One region of the Mycobacterium sp. E342 genome, then DNA from elsewhere that is predicted to be linked to it. Evidence: riboswitches for the same ligand, from Rfam matches in the RefSeq annotation. Region 1 holds a riboswitch; the other holds the start of a gene.

Region 1 (6,883 bases):
GGCGCGGGCCACAGCAGGGCCAGCACCCCGACGACGCGGCCCGAGTGGTCCCGCAAGGGCTGGGCGACGCAGGCGCGAACGCTGTCGGCGCTGTCCTGCACCGCGTGCTCGTAGCGCGGGGGCAGGTCGAACGTGTCGGTGATGACCATCGGCTCGCCGGTGCGCACGACGTCGGCGCCCACCACCGGGGAGTCGAGCGCGGTCACGTGGTACCGGTCGCGCAGTTCTCCGGGCAGGTGGCCGGCGTATTCGAACCGGATGTGGCGATCGCCGTCGAGGACGCCGATCGTGACGGTGGCGGCGTCCGCCGAGCCGAACGGGGATTCCAGCAGGGCGTCCATGATGCCGGCGACCGAGTCGGTGGCCTGCAGCGCCGAGTCGAGGTGCACCAGGTCCGAGGCCGCGGCGCGACGCTGGCGATCGCGTTCGCGGGCCACCGCGGACAGCCGCGACTTCAACCGGTCGACCAGCTCCCGGGAGCGGAACGGCTTGGGCAGGTAGTCGTCGGCCCCGCCGGCGTAGCCCTCGTCGACCGCCTCGGCCCCAGCCCGCGCGGACAGCATGAGCACCGTCGTGGCGGCCAGTTCCGGGTCGGCGCGGATGGCCGCCACCAGCCCGAAGCCGTCGATGCCCGGCATCATGACGTCGGTGACGACCGCGTCGGGGCGCAGCTCCCGCGTCGCCGCGAGCGCCGACCTGCCGTCCGCCGTGAGGACCGTCTCCCAATGGGCCGACAGCACCCGGTCGAGATGATCTCGCATGTCGGCGTTGTCGTCGGCGATCAACACCAGCGGCCGCCGCCTGTCGGGTGCGGCCGTCGGGCCCTCGCGGCCCTCGACCGGCGTCAGCCATTGCCGGGCCTCCGCCACGTACGGGTTGGTCTCGTCCAGCAACCCGGCGGGTGACTGGCCGGCCGCCGTACCGATGGATTGCGGCAGCCGGATGGTCACCGTCGTCCCGCGGTCCAATTCGCTGGCGATGCTTACGGTTCCGCCGTGCAGCTCGACGAGCCCGCGCACCAGCGAAAGCCCGATCCCGGTGCCCTCGACGCTGCGGCCGCGGAAGTTGTCGGCCCGGTAGAAGCGGTCGAACAGGTGGCCCAGGTCCTCGGCGGCGATCCCCACCCCGGTGTCGCGCATGGTGACCACGCTATAGCCCGATTCGGCGCGCACCTCGACCGAAATCGAGCCCCGCAGTGTGTATTTCACCGCGTTCGACAGCAGGTTGAGGATGATCGTCTCCCACATGCCCGGGTCGACGTCGGCGAGCACGGGCGCGCAGTCCATGACGAGCTCGAGTCCCGCCCGGTGGCAGAGCTCGGTGAAGGACGACGCGATGTGGGCGGTCAGCGCCCCGACATCGGTACACGCCAGCTTCGCGTTCGCCCGGCCCGCCTCGATCCGGGAGAAGTCGAGCAACGAGTCGACCAGGCGCTGCAGCCGCCGCGCGTTGCGGCCAGCCGTGCCAAGCCGATCCGCCAGCGCGCTGCCCGGTTCCGCGTCGGACAGCGCGTCGTCGAGCGGGCCGAGCAGCAGCGTCAGCGGGGTGCGGAACTCGTGGCTGACGTTGGTCAAAAACGCCGTCTTCGCCGCGTCCAGTTCGGCGAGCGCGTCGGCCCGCTGCCGTTGCTGGTCGTAGGAGACTGCGGAGGCGAACGCCGCGGACAGCTGATCGGCGAGCAGCTGGCAGAAGCCGCGATACATCGCATCGAGGGGCCGCCGCGGACTGAGACCGATCACCAATGCCCCGCCGCCCGCGGCCTCCCCGAGCGGCGATACCAGCGCCTGGCGGGGACACGCCTCGCCGAAAAGCTCGGTGATGCCCGGGATTACGTCCTCGAGCCGGTCGATCACGCGCGCCGCCCGGTCGCGTGGGGTCTCGTCGCCGCCCGTGAGCCGCGCCAGCGAACCGGGCAGCATCGCGGCGATCGCAGGGGTGGCCCCGCGCAGCGTGCTGCCGCCCGACCCGTCCGCCACGTACACGGCGATGAAGGGCAGGTCCAGGGGCTGCGCGCCGCAGACGGCGACGGCGCTATCGACCGCGTCGTCGATGGTGTGTGCGTCCATCACGGCGGTCGCCACGGAGTTGAGCAGGTGCAGGCGCCGCTCGCTCAGCACCCGGTCGGTCGTTTCGATCACCGCGCAGAAGACGGCGGTCACCGCGCCCTCGCCACCGATGATCGGGCTGTAGGTGAAGGTGAAGTACCGCTCCTGCGACCGGCCGCCGGTCATCAGCGGCAACATCAGGTCGTCGGACCAGGTCGCGACGCCGGTGTCGATCACGCTGGTCAGCATCGGCGAGATCTGGGGCCAGATCTCCCACCACACCTGCCGCGCCGGGCAGCCCAGGGCGGCCGGATGCTTGTCCGCCAGGATCTGGGCGTAGGCGTCGTTGTACATCAGAAACAGATCGCGGGGCCCCAGCCAGAGCACGATGGGGAACCGCGAGGTCAAAGCGACGGCCACCGCGACCCGCACCTCGGCCGGCCAGTCCCGCGGCGAGCCCAATGGATGGGCGTCCCAGTCGAATTCGGCGAACCGGCGGCCCATCTCGCCGCCCAAATCGACCGCAGCCGCCAAATCGGCCGGCAGCGCCGGGGTCATTGCCTTCGCTTGTGTTGCAGAGCCTCGGAAAGCGTGGGGTAGATGTCGAAGATGCGATCGAGTTCGGTCACCTCGATCGGGCGGAGCACTTGGTCGTGGTCCGCGACCAGGCGGACCGCCGTTCCGACTTCCTTCCCCGCGTCGTGACACTCGAGCACGGCGTTCAACGCCGCGCTGCCGAAGAAGTCGACCGCCTGCAGGTCGACCACGACCAGCCGGGCCGGGTGGGTCTCGGCGAGCTTGAGCGCGGCGGTCAGGTGAGCGGCTACCTCATCGACGGTACTGGAGTCGACACCGCCAGCAACGCGCACGACCACAGCGTCCTCGAGTGCCTCGTGTTCGACCGCCAACACCTTCGATCCCTTTCGCCGCTCGTCGGGATGTGCGGCATCCGCCGCCCCGAGCGTCTAGGAACACTAACGGTTTGCGGGCTGCCGTACGCACGTATTCCGCTGGTTACCCAGCGGACTCGGCGGATACCCGTTCGTGCACCGTGAGCAGCAGGTGATCGAACTGACTCTGCAGGGCGGCGGTCGAACCGTCCAGGGTTGCCACCTCGGCGAGCAGTTGCCTGGCCAGCGCCCGCAGCTTGACGTTGGTCTCCTGCGACCGCCATTGCAGCACCCGAAACGCCTGCTCGGCGCTGACCCGGTAGACGTACATCAGCACGCCCTTGGCCTGTTCGATGGCCGCGCGGCTTTCGAACAGGTCCGGGAGCGCCTCGTCGAGCACCTCCTGCCGGGCCTCGTCGAAGGTGTCGGCGAGGTCGATGTAATACCCCGCGGTGCCCACCACCGCGCCCGACTCGTCGTGCATGCGGTCGGCGACGACGATCGCGTCGTGCACCTTGCCGGCCGTGTCGATGAACCGGTGCCGGCTGGAGAACGACTCCGCCGACTGCAGGGCGTAGTCGAGCACCTCCTGAACGTGCGCGCGGTCGTCGGGGTGCTTGTGCGACAGCAACAACTTCGTCGTCGGCTCCACGGTGCCCGGTTCGTAGCCGTGCATCCTGGCCACCTCGTCGGACCACTCCCAGCGCTCACCGATGAACCAGAAGCGGAAGGTCCCCACGTTGAGATACCGGGCGACCGCCTCGACCGGGCTCGGCTGTTGGCCTTCGGGCCCGGCCGGCGTCGCCCCTTGCTCCTGCACGTTTGCATCCTCGCACTCGGGGGATACCACCGGCTACCGCCCTGGCCAAAAGGCCCGTCCACATGCCAGGCGGTCCGGGGTGGGGGTAACGTCGCGTGCGGACCATCCACAACGCGGGAGCGCACTCCAATGCGCTGAGAGGACGGCTCGGGGCCGTCGACCGTACGAACCTGACCGGGTAATGCCGGCGTAGGGAGATGAAGAAATGACCTTGGAAAAAACCGTCGTCCTTTCCCAAACCGTCGAGGCTTCCGTCACCACGGGACCCATCGCGGGCAGCAGCAAGGCCTATCGCGAGGTGGAGGCGCCCGGCGCCGGTGCCCGCCTGAGGGTTCCGTTCCGGCGCGTGCACCTGTCCACCGGGGACCACTTCGACCTGTACGACACCTCCGGCCCCTACACCGACGCGGACGCGGTCATCGACCTGACGGCCGGGCTGCCGCCGCGGCCCGGCGTGGTCCGCGACCGCGGCACCCAGCTGCAGCGGGCCCGGGCCGGCGAGATCACCGCCGAGATGGCGTACATCGCCGCCCGTGAGGACATGCCCGCCGAGCTGGTGCGCGACGAGGTCGCCCGCGGGCGCGCGGTGATCCCGGCCAACCACAACCACCCTGAGAGCGAGCCGATGATCATCGGCAAGGCCTTCGCGGTGAAGGTGAACGCCAACATCGGCAACTCGGCGGTGACGTCGTCGATCGCCGAGGAGGTCGACAAGATGGTGTGGGCCACCCGCTGGGGCGCCGACACCATCATGGACCTGTCCACCGGCAAGAACATCCACGAGACGCGCGAGTGGATCCTGCGCAACTCCCCGGTGCCCGTCGGCACGGTGCCCATCTACCAGGCGCTGGAAAAGGTCAAGGGGGACCCGACGGAACTGACGTGGGAGATCTACCGCGACACCGTGATCGAGCAGTGCGAGCAGGGCGTGGACTACATGACCGTGCACGCCGGCGTGCTGCTGCGGTACGTGCCGCTGACCGCCAAGCGGGTGACCGGCATCGTGTCCCGCGGCGGGTCCATCATGGCGGCGTGGTGCCTGGCGCATCACCGGGAGTCGTTCCTCTACACCAACTTCGAGGAGCTGTGCGACATCTTCGCCCGCTACGACGTCACCTTCTCGCTCGGTGACGGCCTGCGGCCGGGCTCGATCGCCGACGCCAACGACGCCGCGCAGTTCGCCGAGCTGCGCACCCTGGGCGAGCTGACCAAGATCGCGAAATCCCGTGGCGCGCAGGTGATGATCGAGGGGCCGGGCCACGTCCCGATTCACAAGATCGTCGAGAACGTGCGGCTCGAAGAGGAGCTCTGCGAGGAGGCGCCGTTCTACACGCTGGGCCCGCTGGCCACCGACATCGCACCGGCCTACGACCACATCACGTCGGCGATCGGCGCGGCGATCATCGCCCAGGCGGGCACGGCGATGCTGTGCTACGTGACGCCCAAGGAGCACCTGGGGCTGCCGGATCGCAAGGACGTCAAGGACGGGGTGATCGCCTACAAGATCGCCGCCCACTCCGCCGACCTGGCCAAGGGGCATCCGCGCGCGCAGGAGCGCGACGACGCGTTGAGCACGGCGCGGTTCGAGTTCCGCTGGAACGACCAGTTCGCGTTGTCGCTGGATCCCGACACCGCACGGGAATTCCACGACGAGACGCTGCCGGCCGAACCCGCCAAGACGGCGCACTTCTGCTCGATGTGCGGGCCCAAGTTCTGCTCCATGCGGATCACCCAGGACGTCCGCGACTACGCCGCCGAGCACGGCCTCGACAGTGAGGAAGCGATCGAAGCCGCCATGCAGGAGAAGTCGCAGGAGTTCGCCGAGCACGGCAACCGGGTGTACCTGCCGATCACCCAGTGAGCCAGCCGCTCCCAGTTCTGCCGCTGCCGGCGCCGGGCACCACGCCGCTGCGGGTGCTGACCATCGCCGGGTCCGATTCGGGCGGCGGCGCCGGCATTCAGGCCGATCTGCGCACCATGGCGCTGCTGGGCGTGCACGCCTGCGTGGCGGTCTCCGCGGTAACCGTGCAGAACACGTTGGGGGTCAAGGGTTTTCATGAGGTGCCCGGCGACGTCGTCGCGGCCCAGATCGAAGCGGTGGTCACCGACATCGGCGTCCAGGCCGCCAAGACCGGGATGCTGGCGTCGTCGGCCATCATCGGCGCCGTCGCGGCCACCTGGCGCCGGCTGGAGTTGACGCTTCCGCTCGTCGTCGACCCGGTGTGCGCATCCATGCACGGCGACGCGCTGCTGGAGGTGGCCGCGTTGGATTCCCTTCGCGACCAACTGTTCCCATTGGCCACGCTGGTGACTCCGAACCTCGACGAGGTGCGGCTGCTGGTGGGCATCGACGTCCTGGACGCGGAGTCGCAGCGGGCGGCCGCCAAGGCGCTGCACGCGCTGGGACCGCGCTGGGTGCTGGTCAAGGGCGGCCACCTCCGGTCGTCCGACCGCAGCTGCGACCTGCTCTATGACGGCACACGGTTCCACGAGTTCGACTCGGAGCGCTTGCCCGGCGGCAATGACCACGGCGGCGGCGACACGCTGGCCACGGCCGTGGCGTGCGCGTTGGCGCACGGGTACTCCGTTCCCGACGCCGTCGGCTTCGGGAAGCGTTGGGTCACCGAATGTTTGCGCGCCTCCTACCCGCTGGGCCACGGCCACGGCCCCGTCTCCCCGCTCTTTCGGTTGTTGTCATGAACCTGGACCAGATCGCCGGCGTGGCGCACGAACCCGACGGCCCGCCCGCCGGAGTGGTGGTGCTGACGCATGGCGCCGGCGGCAACCGGGATTCGCCGTTGCTGCAACAGGTTTGCGACGAATGGGCGCGCCACGGCTGGCTGGCGGTCCGGTACAACCTGCCCTACCGGCGACGCCGGCCCACCGGACCACCGTCCGGCTCGGCGGCCACCGACCGCGCGGGGATCGTCGAGGCGATCACGCTGTGCCGCGGCCTGGCCGACGGTCCGCTGATCGCCGGCGGGCACTCCTACGGCGGGCGGCAGACTTCCATGGTGGTGGCGGCCCGCGAAGCGCCCGTCGACCTGCTGACGCTGTTCTCCTACCCCGTGCATCCGCCGGGGAAGCCGGAGCGCGCCCGCACCGAACACCTGCCCGACATCAGGGTT
Region 2 (5,868 bases), on a different contig from region 1:
CCGCCGAGCACCGCCAGGACGATGCCGATGGTCAGGATCCGGCCCGGCGTGGTGGAGATGAACCACCAGCGCGGATGGGCTGGCTCGGCCGGCGACCGCGACCCCTGCGGCTCTGTCGACGGGTGCGCCAGCTCAACCGTCACGTGTGATCAGCCCTCATCTTTCGCGGCCACTGGAACGCTGCACGAAACTCTATAAGCGAATTCTAAGAGAATGTTCCGCCTGATGGGTGGAGGCAGACCGATTGACCAGGCGATCACGCGCATATCCTGAACCCGTGCACGGCGACGGCGACGGTTGGGTGGTTTCCAGCAGCGGCACCCCGTACTGGGGCCGCTTCGGTGCGGCCGGTCTGCTGCTGCGGGCCCCCCGGCCGGACGGCACCCCCGCGGTGCTGCTGCAGCATCGCGCGGTGTGGAGCCATCAGGGCGGCACGTGGGGCCTGCCGGGCGGTGCCCGCGACAGCCACGAGACGCCGGAGGAGACCGCGGTCCGCGAGGCCCATGAGGAGGCCGGGCTGGCGGGCGAGCTGGTGACCGTCCGGTCGACGCTGGTCACCGCCGACGTCGCGGGCCTCGGCGGCGCGCGCTGGACGTACACCACGGTCGTCGCCGACGCGCCCGAGTTGCTGCACACCGTGCCCAACGGGGAGAGCTCCGAGATGCGCTGGGTCGCCGAGGACGAGGTGGCCGGGCTGCCCTTGCATCCCGGCTTCGCGGCGAGCTGGCACCGGCTGCGCACGGCCACGGCGCTGGTGCCGCTGGATCACGCCGACGAGCGGCGGCGGCATCTGCCCCGCACGTTCGAGATCGAGGCCGGCGTCTTCGTCTGGTGCGTGCCGGGTGACGCCGACGAGACGCCCATGCATCCCCGGATCAACTCGCTGCTGCAAGCGCTGAGCTGAGCCGTTGTGCGGCGGTCCGAGGGTCGGCGGCCGCGGTGATCGCGCGCACGACGACGATGCGGCGGGCACCGGCCGCGAGCACCTCCGGCAGCCGCTGCTCGTCGATCCCGCCGATCGCGAACCACGGTTTCTCGGTGCCGAGCCGGGCGGCGGCCCGCACCAGCCCCAGGCCCGGCGCCTCGCGGCCCGGTTTGGTCGGGGTGGGCCAGCACGGGCCGACGCAGAAGTAGTCGGCCTCGCCGGTGGCCGCCGCGGCGGCCTGGTCGGTGTCGTGGCTGGACAGGCCGAGCAGCGTGTCCGGGCCGACGATCCCGCGCGCGACGTCCAGCGGCAGGTCGCCCTGCCCGAGGTGCAGCACGTCGGCGCCGGCCGCGCGGGCGATGTCCGCCCGGTCGTTGACCGCGAACAGGGCGCCGTGCCGTCGGGCCGCGTCGGCCAGGATTTCGCACGCGGCCAGCTCCTCGCGCGCCTCGAGCGGCCCGAACCGCTGCTCACCGGGCGAACCCTTGTCGCGCAGCTGGATGATGTCGACCCCGCCGGCCAGGGCGGCGTCGGCGAACCGGGCCAGGTCGCCACGCTCCCGGCGCGCGTCGGTGCACAAATACAGGCGCGCGGCTGCCAGCCGCCTAACTCGCTGATGCACACCGCGACGCTAGCGCGCTAGCGTGGGAGCCGAAGAACTCAGTGAGACACGGGAGTCCCGGGAACGGGGTCTGAGAGTGGGCACGCCTGCCCTTACCGTCACACCTGATCCGGGTCATGCCGGCGAAGGGAGGCCAGGGATGCCGACAGATCATGGGTCGTTGGCTGTCATCGGCGGCGGCGTCATCGGGCTGGCGGTGGCGCGCCGCGCCGCGCAGGCCGGGTGGTCGGTGCGCGTGCACCGCACCGCCGACCAGGGCGCGTCCTGGGTGGCCGGCGGCATGCTGGCCCCGCACAGCGAGGGCTGGCCCGGTGAGGAACGACTGCTGCGGCTGGGATGCGAGTCGCTGCGGCTGTGGCGCGAGGGCTTCCTCGACGGCCTGCCGCCGCAGGTGGTCACCGCCCGGGAATCGCTGGTGGTGGCCGTCGACCGGGCCGACGTCGCGGACCTGCGCACCGTCGCCGACTGGCTGTCCGAGCAAGGGCACCCGGTGGTCTGGGAGTCGGCCGCCAGGGAGCTGGAACCGCTGCTGGCCCAGGGCATCCGGCACGGCTTTCGAGCGCCCACCGAGCTGGCGGTGGACAACCGCGCGGTGCTGCAAGCCCTCTCGGCGGAGTGCGAGCGGCTCGGGGTGCGCTGGGCGGCGCCGGCGCACGACCTAACGGTCGACGGCGACGCGGTGGTGATCGCCAACGGCATCGACGCCCCCAGGTTGTGGCCGGGCCTGCCCGTGCGCCCGGTCAAGGGGGAGGTGCTGCGACTGCGCTGGCGGCGCGGGTGTATGCCGGTGCCGCAGCGCGTCATCCGCGCCCGCGTGCGCGGGCGGCAGGTCTACCTGGTTCCGCGCGCCGACGGGGTGGTGGTCGGGGCCACCCAATACGAGCACGGGCGCGACACCGCCCCCGTCGTCTCCGGAGTGCGCGACCTGCTCGACGACGCGTGTGCGGTGTTGCCGGCGTTGGGCGAGTACGAGCTGGCCGAGTGCGCCGCCGGCCTGCGCCCGATGACACCCGACAACCTGCCGCTGGTGCGGCGCCTCGACGAGCGAACCCTGGTCGCCGGCGGACACGGCCGGTCCGGGTTCCTGCTGGCGCCGTGGACCGCGGAAGAAATCATCTCCCAACTGGCCCCCGTCGGAGTTCGCTCATGATCGTCGTGGTGAACGAGCGGAAGGTCGAGATCGACGAGCAGACCACGGTGGCCGCGCTGCTGAAGTCGCTGGGTTACCCCGACCGGGGTGTCGCGGTGGCGATGGGCGATGCCGTGCTGCCCCGGTCCAGTTGGACGACAACACTTTTCGATGGCGCTCGACTCGAGGTGGTGACGGCGGTGCAGGGTGGCTGACTCAAAGCTCACGATCGGCGATCGCAGCTTCGCCTCCCGCCTCATCATGGGCACCGGGGGAGCGAGCAGCCTGGCCGCGCTACAAGAGGCGCTGGTCGCCTCGGGCACCGAGTTGACCACCGTCGCGATGCGGCGCGTCGACGCCGAGGGCGGGACCGGACTGTTGGACCTGCTCAACCGGCTCGGCATCATGCCGCTGCCCAACACCGCGGGGTGCCGCAGCGCGGCCGAGGCCGTGCTCACCGCGCAACTGGCCCGCGAGGCGCTGAACACCAACTGGGTCAAGCTGGAGGTCATCGCCGACGAACGCACGCTGTTGCCCGATGCGGTCGAATTGGTCCGGGCGGCAGAGCAACTGGTCGACGACGGGTTCGTCGTGCTGCCCTACACCAATGACGACCCGGTGTTGGCGCGCCGGCTCGAAGACGCCGGATGCGCGGCGGTCATGCCGCTGGGTTCGCCGATCGGCACCGGCCTGGGCATCACCAACCCGCACAACATCGAGATGATCGTCGCCCGGGCCGGGGTCCCGGTGGTGCTCGACGCCGGCATCGGCACCGCCAGTGACGCCGCGCTGGCGATGGAACTGGGCTGCGACGCCGTGCTTTTGGCCACCGCGGTGACCCGGGCCGCCGATCCGCCGGCGATGGCGGCCGCGATGGCCGCCGCCGTCACCGCCGGCTATCTGGCCCGCCGGGCCGGGCGGATCCCCAAACGTTTCTGGGCCCAGGCATCCAGTCCCGACCGATGAAACGGTATGTGGCGCTGGGAAGTTCGATGGCGGCCGGTCCCGGCATCCGGCCCCGCGCCGCGAGCGCGCCCTGGGGCTCGGGCCGGTCGGCGCGCAACTATCCGCATCTGGTTGCGCAGCGCTGCGGCCTCGAACTGGTAGACGTCACCTTTTCCGGCGCGACCACCGCCCACGTGCTCGCCGACCGCCAGCGCGGCGCGCCGCCCCAGATCACCGCCCTCAACGGCTCGGAATCCCTGGTGACGATCACCATCGGCGGCAACGACGTCGGCTACATCCCGCTGTTGATGGCCGCTGCCCTGCCGCGCCCGTTCCGGCGGCTACCGCTGCTGCGCGGGCGCATTGCCGAGCTGCTGGACCCCGATGCGCGGAATCGGGCCCTCGATGCGGTCTTCGAATCGCTGTGCTCGGTCGGTCACGCGGCACGCGAACGCGCCCCGCGGGCCCGGGTCTTCTTCGTCGACTACCTGACCGTCCTGCCGCCCGCGGGCACGCCGGCCGCCCCGCTTTCGGACGCGGACGCCGACCTCGGTCGCCACGTGGCCGCGACGCTGGAACGGCTCACCGCTGACGCGGCGAGCGCGACCGGCTGCGACGTGGTCCGCGGCGCGGCGGCCAGCCGGGATCACCACGCGTGGTCGGCCGCCCCCTGGACCACCAGACCCGGTGTGCCGCTGCCGGGCCGGGCGGCGCCGTTGCACCCGAACGCGGCCGGCATGCGCGCCATCGCCGAACTGGTGGCCGAGCTGTGCTGACGGGTCAGCCGTTCGTGCGCCACCACTGGTAGAGCGCGTTGACGTCCGAGTTGGCCGAGGTGAGGTGGCCCAGCACGTTCTTGGCGTCGGTCGTCCAGGTCAACGTCGCGTAGTTCTTGTAGGTGCCGCAGGCGATCTGCCCGCCTGTCTGGCCGTTCTGCTTCCACGTCCCCGGTGACTGCCCGGCGTCCCCGCACGCGGCCAGCGACACGTCCTTGATGGTGGAACTGAACGCGGAGGCCAGGTTCGTGCCGTTGGAGAAGAGGGCGTAGACACCGGAGCCCGGTCCGCTGGGATCGGGGCTCTGCCCGCACAGCAGCTCGGCCAGTTCGCCGGATTCGGTCAACTCCTGCGGCTTACAGTTGTTGAGGCCGTAGCCCTTCGAGAGGTTGGCGGCGAGCGTGTTCATGTCGGCGGCGCTGCCGGTGTTGGGTTCGGCGAGGGCGGGTGCGCTGCCCGCCAGGGCCAGGCCGGCGGTGAAGACCGCGGCCGACACGGCCCGCAGCGCGGTGGTGAGATGTGACATTTCGTTGACTCCCTGCGGTTGTTGGATGGGTGATGCAGAAACCCGTTGCCCCCCAACTAAGAACGTCAGCCGTTGGCCCGCCACCACTGGTACAGCGCCGCGTCGTCGGTGTTGGACCCGCGGATGTAGCTCAAGATGTTCTTCGAGTCCGTGGTCCAGATGATCTCGGCAGCGTTCTGATACGTCCCACACGCCACCTGCCCGGCGTTGCTGCTGTTGCTGCCCTGGTGCCAGTTGGTGGGGGACTGGCCGCTGTCGCCGCACGCGCCCAGCACGTCGTCTTTGATGCTCGCCTTGAACGAGCCGGCCAGGTTGTCGGCGTTGTTGAACAGGATGTACTTGGCCTGGACCGGACCGCTCGGGTCGGGGCTCTGCGCGCACGTCAGCGAGGCCAGCTCGCCGATGGTGATGTTCTGGGGAGTGCAGTTGTTCAGCCCGTAGCCCTTCGACAGCGACGCCGCGAGCGTGTTGACATCCGACGGGCTACCCGTATTGGCCGGATCCGCGGTTGCGGTGCCCGTGCCCGCTAAGGCGAAAGCGCCCACCAGCACCGCGGCCGTCGCGGCCGGCAACGCGTTGCTGGGATGCAACATCCTGTGACTCCTAGGCGGTTGTCGAACCGGCGTCGCTCACCGGAGAAACACGCTTCCGCTAAGTAGGGATCGTAGAGCTATGTCGTGACAAAGCAACACGTTCCGCTGGAAATTGTCTGTCTGGGCATCCTTCCCGACGCCGCGGTGTGACGGGCACGCGCCAGTCATCCCGAAAAGTCATGACAGTCAATTCTTTTCGCGTGGCCGACCGGCCCTCGTCGGGAACCTTCGCGGCAGGGCGTGCGCCGCGCACCGCCGGGCCAAAAGCGGATTTTCAAATTGCTAGTGCCGCCGCGACTGTGCTCGGGTATGGTTAGCACCGCTTCATGCCAGCTAACTTCTCGGGACTGGA

Evidence for each region. A riboswitch is a leader RNA that binds a small molecule or an ion and turns the genes downstream of it on or off. The one in region 1 is predicted to bind thiamine pyrophosphate.
Region 2: linked by a shared signal. The riboswitch ahead of thiO (glycine oxidase ThiO) and the one ahead of thiC (phosphomethylpyrimidine synthase ThiC) in region 1 are both predicted to bind thiamine pyrophosphate.

What each region holds. Positions count from the first base shown of each region.
Region 1 is NZ_LZJM01000336.1:2,481-9,363, reverse strand. Features, by position in the region: gene A5692_RS27270 (SpoIIE family protein phosphatase) at 1-2,603, opposite strand, end outside; gene A5692_RS27265 (STAS domain-containing protein) at 2,600-2,956, opposite strand; gene A5692_RS27260 (PAS and ANTAR domain-containing protein) at 3,060-3,674, opposite strand; TPP riboswitch at 3,859-3,968, shown strand; gene thiC (phosphomethylpyrimidine synthase ThiC) at 3,961-5,616, shown strand; gene thiD (bifunctional hydroxymethylpyrimidine kinase/phosphomethylpyrimidine kinase) at 5,613-6,455, shown strand; gene A5692_RS27245 (alpha/beta family hydrolase) at 6,452-6,883, shown strand, end outside.
Region 2 is NZ_LZJM01000208.1:569-6,436, forward strand. Features, by position in the region: partial or broken gene glnX (protein kinase G-activating protein GlnX) at 1-143, opposite strand, end outside; gene A5692_RS15705 (NUDIX hydrolase) at 278-904, shown strand; gene thiE (thiamine phosphate synthase) at 876-1,547, opposite strand; TPP riboswitch at 1,586-1,695, shown strand; gene thiO (glycine oxidase ThiO) at 1,687-2,697, shown strand; gene thiS (sulfur carrier protein ThiS) at 2,694-2,891, shown strand; gene A5692_RS15725 (thiazole synthase) at 2,884-3,642, shown strand; gene A5692_RS15730 (SGNH/GDSL hydrolase family protein) at 3,639-4,397, shown strand; gene A5692_RS15735 (serine/threonine protein kinase) at 4,402-4,923, opposite strand; gene A5692_RS15740 (serine/threonine protein kinase) at 4,989-5,516, opposite strand.